One region of the Crenobacter sp. CS_VA4 genome, then DNA from elsewhere that is predicted to be linked to it. Evidence: predicted binding sites of a transcription regulator. Region 1 holds the regulator's gene; each other region holds the start of a gene.
The links. The regulator sigma-54, encoded in region 1, starts transcription at its own class of promoters, with help from an activator protein. The targets are predictions, from matches to a motif close to CTGGCACGCTTCATGCTT.
Positions count from the first base shown of each region.

Region 1 (2,266 bases):
CAGCACTTGGCGGTCGAGTTTGTCGACCAGCGCATCGATCGCGGCGTACATGTCCGAATCGGTGGCTTCGACATGGATGTCCTTGCCGGACAGATGTACGTTGACTTCGGCTTTCTGTATCAGTTTGTCGACAGAGAGGGTTACCGCTACATCGATCACGTTGTCTACGTGGCGGGTGACTCGATCCAGTTTGCTTTCGACATAGTCGCGTAGCGGCTGGGTAACTTCGAGGTGGAGACCGGTCAGTTTGAAGTTCATACCCTACTCCTTTTGGTGAAAACCGCCTGGCTTATCGTGCCTGGCAAGTGAGTGGTCCCTTATTGGATGGGTACAGCAGCGCTGGTTTTAAAGGGGCTACCTATAGTTTTTTGCGTTGGTTGACGGGCGGGATCTGCATCGCCTCGCGGTATTTGGCCACGGTGCGGCGGGCAACCTGTATGCCCAGCTTGGCCAGTTGGTCGGCGATGGTGCTGTCGGAGAGGGGGCGTTCGGCGTCTTCGCTGTCGATCATCTGGCGGATGCGCGCCTTGATCGCGGTGGCCGAGCACTCGCCGCCACCGTCGGTGTCGAGGGCACTGCCGAAGAAGTATTTGAGTTCGAATAAGCCGCGCGGACTCAGCAGATACTTCTGCGTAGTGACCCGGGACACGGTGGATTCGTGCAGTCCCAACTGGTCGGCGATGTCCCGCAAAATCAGCGGTCGCATCGCCACTTCGCCCTGTTCAAAGAACGCATGCTGCTGTTCGACAATAGCTTCCGACACTTTGAGAATAGTGTCAAATCGCTGTTGGATGTTCTTGATCAGCCACTTTGCCTCTTGCAGGCGGCCGGACAACTCGCCGGCGTTCTGGCGGCTCTCGGTGACGGTGCGAGCGTACATTGGGTTAATGTTGAGGCGCGGTACGGCATGCTGGTTCAGTTCGGCGAACCAGCGGCCCTTGCGCTTCCTGACGATCACGTCCGGGATCACGTAATGGGTCTCGCCCTCGCCGAAACCGGCGGCCGGGTGCGGGTTCAGTCGGCCGATCAGCGCCTGCGCGGCGCGCAGCGTGTCGTCGTCGGTGGCCAACAGTTTCTTCAGTTTGCCGAAGTCGCGGTTGCCGAGCAGCACCAGGTGGTTGCGCACGATCGCCTGGGCCAGCGCGTGGCCGGGCATGGCTGGGTCGAGGCGGGCCAGCTGCAGCGTCAGCGACTCCGACAGGTTGCCGGCGCCGACGCCGGCCGGGTCAAACTGGCGCAACAGCGCGAGGCCGACCGCCAGTTCGTCCTCGTCCACCTCCAGCTCGGCCGGCAGATTGGCCGCCAGCTCGTCGAGGCCGACGCTGAGGTAGCCGTCCTCGTCCAGCTCTTCGATCAGCAGCGTGACGATGGCGCGGTCGCGCTCCGGCAGCGACAGTTCGCCGAGCTGGGCGAGCAGGTGCTGGCGCAAGGTGACTGGGCAGGCCACGTTGAACAAGGGGTCGGGGTTGTCATCGTCGCCGTCGCGCGAACCGCCCTTGCCGCCGCCCCAGTCGGTCAGCTCGGCGCCGAGCGTGTCGCGCTCCTCGTTGCTGTTACTGCTCTCGTCGAAAGTCTGGTTGTCTTGCGTCGTATCGGCGGCATTGTCCGCCGGGCTGTCGCCGGTGGCCTGCATGTCGCCGCCGTGGTCGTCCGGCCGCTCCAGCAGCGGGTTGTCGAGCAGGAAGCGCTCGACCTCGGCCTGCAGGTCGAGGGTGGACAACTGCAGCAGTTTGATCGACTGCTGCAGTTGCGGGGTCAGCGTCAGTTGCTGCGCGACCTTCAGTTGCAAGGCTTGCTTCATGCCAACCGCCGTTTCCTCTCTTAGAGGTGGAAGTGTTCGCCCAGGTACACTTCGCGCACTCTTTCGTTGGTGACCAGCTCTTCGGGCAGTCCCGAGGCCAGCACCGCGCCTTCGCTGATGATGTAGGCGCGATCGCAGATGCGCAGCGTTTCGCGCACGTTGTGGTCGGTGATCAGTACGCCGATGCCGCGCTCGCGCAGGAAGGAAATGATCTTCTGGATGTCGATCACCGCGATCGGGTCGACGCCGGCGAACGGTTCGTCGAGCAGGATGAAGCGCGGTCGGGTGGCCAGCACCCGGGCGATCTCGACCCGGCGCCGTTCACCGCCGGACAGCGCCAGCGCGTTGCTTTCGCGCAGGTGGGCGACGTTCAGGTCGTCGAGCAGCAGGTTGAGCTCGTTTTCCAGCTGCTCGCCCTTCAGGCCGCTGATCTCGAGCACCGCGCGGATGTTGTCCTCGACCGTC
Region 1 is NZ_JBVMAE010000028.1:5,155-7,420, reverse strand. Features, by position in the region: gene hpf (ribosome hibernation-promoting factor, HPF/YfiA family) at 1-258, opposite strand, end outside; gene ACZ2IA_RS18845 (RNA polymerase factor sigma-54) at 359-1,801, opposite strand; gene lptB (LPS export ABC transporter ATP-binding protein) at 1,822-2,266, opposite strand, start outside.

Region 2 (2,266 bases), on a different contig from region 1:
CGCCATGAACACCAGCATCGCCGAGAACTTCATCCGCTCGGCAAACGCGCCGGCGATCAGCGCCGGGGTGATGATCGCGAAGGTCATCTGGAACATCATGAACACCGACTCGGGGATGGTCGTCGCCAGCGGGTGCACGGTCAGCTTGCCGGCGTCCTTCAGGTAGGCCATGCCGTTCATCAGTGCCCGGCTGACGCCGCCGAGATACGGCGAGCCGTCGGTGAACGCCAGGCTGTAGCCGATCACGGTCCACAGCACGGTGACCAGCGCGCAGATCGCGAAGCTCTGCATCAGCGTGGCGAGCACGTTCTTCTTGCGCACCATGCCGCCGTAGAACAGCGCCAGGCCCGGGATGGTCATGAACAGCACCAGCGCGGTCGAGGTCAGCATCCAGGCGGTGTCGCCGGCGCTGATGGTCTTGGCGTCGACCAGCATAGGCATGGTCGGGGTGTCGGCCAGGGCCGGGATGGCTGCGAGCAGCAGCGGGAGCAAGGCGAGAGATTTTTTCATGATGGGTTCCCCGTCTGTTCTTGTCGTTACACAGCGCTAGCGCCGGTCTCGCCGGTGCGGATGCGGATCACTTGTTCCAGATCGACCACGAAGATCTTGCCGTCGCCGATCTTGCCGGTACGGGCGGCGTTCTCGATGGTCTCCAGCACCTGGTCGAGCAGGCTGTCCTCGATCGCGATGTCGAGCTTGATCTTGGGCAGGAAGTCGACCACGTACTCCGCGCCGCGGTACAGCTCGGTGTGGCCCTTCTGCCGGCCGAAGCCCTTGACCTCGGTGACAGTGATGCCCTGGATGCCGATGGCCGACAGGGCCTCGCGCACTTCGTCCAGTTTGAACGGCTTGATAATGGAGGTAACCAGTTTCATGACGGCTCCTTTCGAGCGAAGAATTCGGTGTTCCCGATGATCTCTAAGCGATAACTGTGCCAGCCGCTGTGCAGTGCAAAAAATGCGCCCAAGCGGGGCGCAAGCGGAGCGTTCGGCCGGGGTGTGCCCTGAATGCAGGCATGATGGCTTCGTCATGGCACCAGACTGGTGCAAGCTATGTTGCAACCGCACGTAGGCGTCACGTGTCAAAATAGAGCACGGCCGAACGCACGATGCGGACGGCTTTTTTGCTACACTCAATGAGTCATTCAATGACATAGGCAAGGAGAGAGCCGATGCTCAGCCAGAAACTGTTCGATGAAATCAGCGCCAAGATCAGCGAGACGCTCGCGGCCAGCCCGGCCAAGGACCTGGAAAAGAACGTCAAGGCGATGATGGCCTCCACCTTCAACCGGATGGATCTGGTCACCCGCGAGGAATTCGACGTGCAGCAGGAAGTCCTGGTGCGTACCCGTGAAAAGCTCGAGGCGCTGGAAACGCGTCTGGCCGAGCTGGAAGCGCAGGTGTTCCCGGACAAGGCCGCCGAACTCGAGGCCGTCCAGGCCGCCCAGGGTCATTCCTGAGCGCATGTCGCTCTCGGTCGTTTACAGCCGCGCGCTCGCCGGCCTCGATGCCCCGCCGGTGCTGGTGGAAGTCCACCTCGCCAATGGCCTGCCGGCGTTCAATATCGTCGGCCTGCCTGATACCGAGGTGAAGGAGAGCCGCGACCGGGTGCGGGCGGCGATCCTGACCTCCGGCTTCGAATTCCCGGCCAAGAAGGTCACGGTCAACCTGGCGCCGGCCGACCTGCCGAAGGAGTCGGGCCGCTTCGACCTGCCGATCGCGATCGGCGTGCTGGCCGCGTCGGGCCAGATCGACGCCAGCCGGCTGGAGAAGTTTGAATTGGCCGGTGAACTGGGGCTGACCGGTGCACTGCGCCCGGTGCGCGGTGCGCTGGCGATGGTCTGGCAGGCGAAGCAGGCCGGCCGGGCGTTTATCCTGCCGCCCGACAGCGCCGCCGAGGCGGCCTGGGTCAGCGAGGCCACCGTCCATCCGGCCGACAGCCTGGCGGCGGTCTGCGCACACCTGAACGGTTTAACGGCCTTGCCGGTGCAGCAGCGTGGCGAGAGCAGCGCCGAACTGTTTTACCCGGATCTCGCCGACGTGAAGGGCCAAGGCACCGCGCGGCGCGCGCTGGAGCTGGCTGCGGCCGGCGGCCACAGCCTGCTGCTGGTCGGTCCGCCCGGCACCGGCAAATCGATGCTGGCGGCCCGGCTGCCCGGCATCCTGCCGCCGTTGGCCGAACACGAGGCGCTGGAGAGCGCGGCGATCCGTTCGCTGTCGCACGGCGGCGTCGCCGCGGACACGCTGGCGGTGCGGCCGTTTCGCTC
Region 2 is NZ_JBVMAE010000006.1:3,418-5,683, reverse strand. Features, by position in the region: gene ACZ2IA_RS07185 (ammonium transporter) at 1-510, opposite strand, end outside; gene glnK (P-II family nitrogen regulator) at 537-875, opposite strand; gene ACZ2IA_RS07175 (accessory factor UbiK family protein) at 1,172-1,459, shown strand; gene ACZ2IA_RS07170 (YifB family Mg chelatase-like AAA ATPase) at 1,464-2,266, shown strand, end outside.
Region 2: glnK (P-II family nitrogen regulator) is a predicted target of sigma-54. The motif match lies at 921-938, and genes of this name have one in related genera.

Region 3 (2,266 bases), on a different contig from region 1:
TGTGCACCTGCCCGTCGCGCGTGCTGGTGCAGGAGTCGATCTACGAACGCTTCATGGAGCGCGCGGTAAAACGGGTGCAGGCGATCCGCCAGGGCAGTCCGCTCGATCCGTCCACCATGATCGGCGCGCAGGCGTCCCAGGAGCAGTTGGACAAGATCCTGTCCTACATCGACGTCGGCCGCCAGGAAGGCGCGCAGGTGCTGACCGGCGGCGGCCAGGCCAAGATCGCCGGGCTGGAAGAGGGCTACTATGTGCAGCCGACCATCCTGGCCGGCCACAACAAGATGCGCGTGTTCCAGGAGGAAATATTCGGCCCGGTGGTGGCGGTCACCACCTTCAAGAACAAGGAAGAAGCGCTGGCGATCGCCAACGACACCGTGTTCGGCCTCGGCGCCGGGGTGTGGACGCGCGACGGCGCGCTGGCGTACCGGATGGGCCGCGAGATCAAGGCCGGCCGGGTGTGGACCAACTGCTATCACCTGTACCCGGCGCACGCGGCGTTCGGCGGCTACAAGAAGTCCGGCATCGGTCGCGAGACGCACAAGATGATGCTCGACCACTACCAGCAGACCAAGAATCTGCTGGTGAGCTATAGCCCGAACGCACTCGGATTCTTCTGAGATCCACTCGCATAACCCTGCTGGCGTCGTTGCACTGGGGTTTTGTGAGCGGCTCTGAAGCCATTTGATTGGCCGGCGTCGCCCCCTGGCGTCGGCCTTTTCTCACCCACAAGGAGCATCCGATGGCGTCGCGCGTGGCAATCACCCCCGAAGCGCAGGCCCTGCTGGCTCGGCTGGTCGAACGGCACGGCCCCTTGCTGTTCCACCAGTCCGGCGGTTGCTGCGACGGCAGCGCACCGATGTGCTTTTTGCAGAGCGAATTCCGCATCGGCGGCCAGGACGTGCTGCTCGGTGAAATCGGCGGCTGCCCGTTCTATATCAGCGCTTTTTTGTTCGGATATTGGCAAGCCTGCCACCTGACCATCGACGTATCCTCCGGACGGGGCAATAGTTTTTCGGTGGAAGCGACGGAAGGGGTACGCTTCATCACCCGCTCGCGGCTGCTGAGCGAGGCCGAGCTGGCGGTGCTGGATGCTGTGCCGCACCAGGCTTGAGCCAAGGCTGCACTGTTCTTGAACGGTTTCCAGGGCTAAAGGCCAGCCGTTGCTGGGTTTGGCGGCCCGTTTGCTGTTGGCATGATTCCTGCCAGATGAATGCTTAGTTATCCACTAAGGGAGCAACAAGATGTCAGCAAATCAAGACCTATCAAAATCACTGGGTGTCTGGCAGTTGTGGGGCATTGCGGTGGGCCTGGTGATCTCCGGCGAGTATTTCGGCTGGAGTTACGGTTGGGCCAGCGCCGGCACGATGGGCTTTATGATCGCCACCGTGTTCGTCGCGGTGATGTACACCGCCTTCATCTTCAGCTTTACCGAACTGACCACCTCTATTCCACACGCCGGCGGCCCGTTCGCCTACGCCAAGCGCGCCTTCGGGCCGATGGGCGGCTTTCTGGCCGGCGCGGCCACCTTGTGCGAGTTCGTGTTTGCGCCGCCTGCCATTGCCTTGGCCATCGGCGCTTATCTGAATGTGCAATTCCCATGGCTGGCGCCGAAATGGACCGCGATGGGCGCGTACCTGATCTTCATGGGCCTCAATATCCTCGGCGTGAGCATCGCCGCCACCTTTGAATTGTGTGTCACCTTGCTGGCGATCTTCGAGCTCTTGGTGTTCGTCGGCGTGGTCGCCCCAGGTTTCGACTGGAGTCACTTCACCAAGGGCGGCTGGGCCGGGCATGACACGTTCAGCCTCGGCGCGGTGTCCGGCATCTTCGCCGCGATTCCGTTTGCGATCTGGTTCTTCCTCGCGATCGAAGGCGCAGCGATGGCCGCCGAAGAAACCAAAGACCCGAAACGCACCGTGCCGCGCGCCTACATCGCCGGCATTTTGACCTTGGTGGTGCTGGCGATCGGCGTGATGGTGTTCGCCGGCGGTGCCGGAGACTGGACCCGCCTCGCCAACATCAACGACCCGCTGCCGCAGGCGATGAAGATGATTGTCGGCAACAGCAGCGGCTGGCTGCATATGCTGGTGTGGCTGGGGCTGTTCGGCCTGATCGCCTCGTTCCACGGCATCATCATGGGCTACTCGCGCCAGATCTTCGCGCTGGCGCGCGCCGGCTACCTGCCGCCGTTCCTGGCCAAGGTGCACCCGCGCTTCAAGACCCCGCACCGCGCCATTCTGGCCGGCGGCGTGATCGGCATGGC
Region 3 is NZ_JBVMAE010000006.1:228,353-230,618, reverse strand. Features, by position in the region: gene adh (aldehyde dehydrogenase) at 1-620, shown strand, start outside; gene ACZ2IA_RS08235 (DUF779 domain-containing protein) at 743-1,114, shown strand; gene eat (ethanolamine permease) at 1,245-2,266, shown strand, end outside.
Region 3: eat (ethanolamine permease) is a predicted target of sigma-54. The motif match lies at 1,191-1,208, and genes of this name have one in related genera.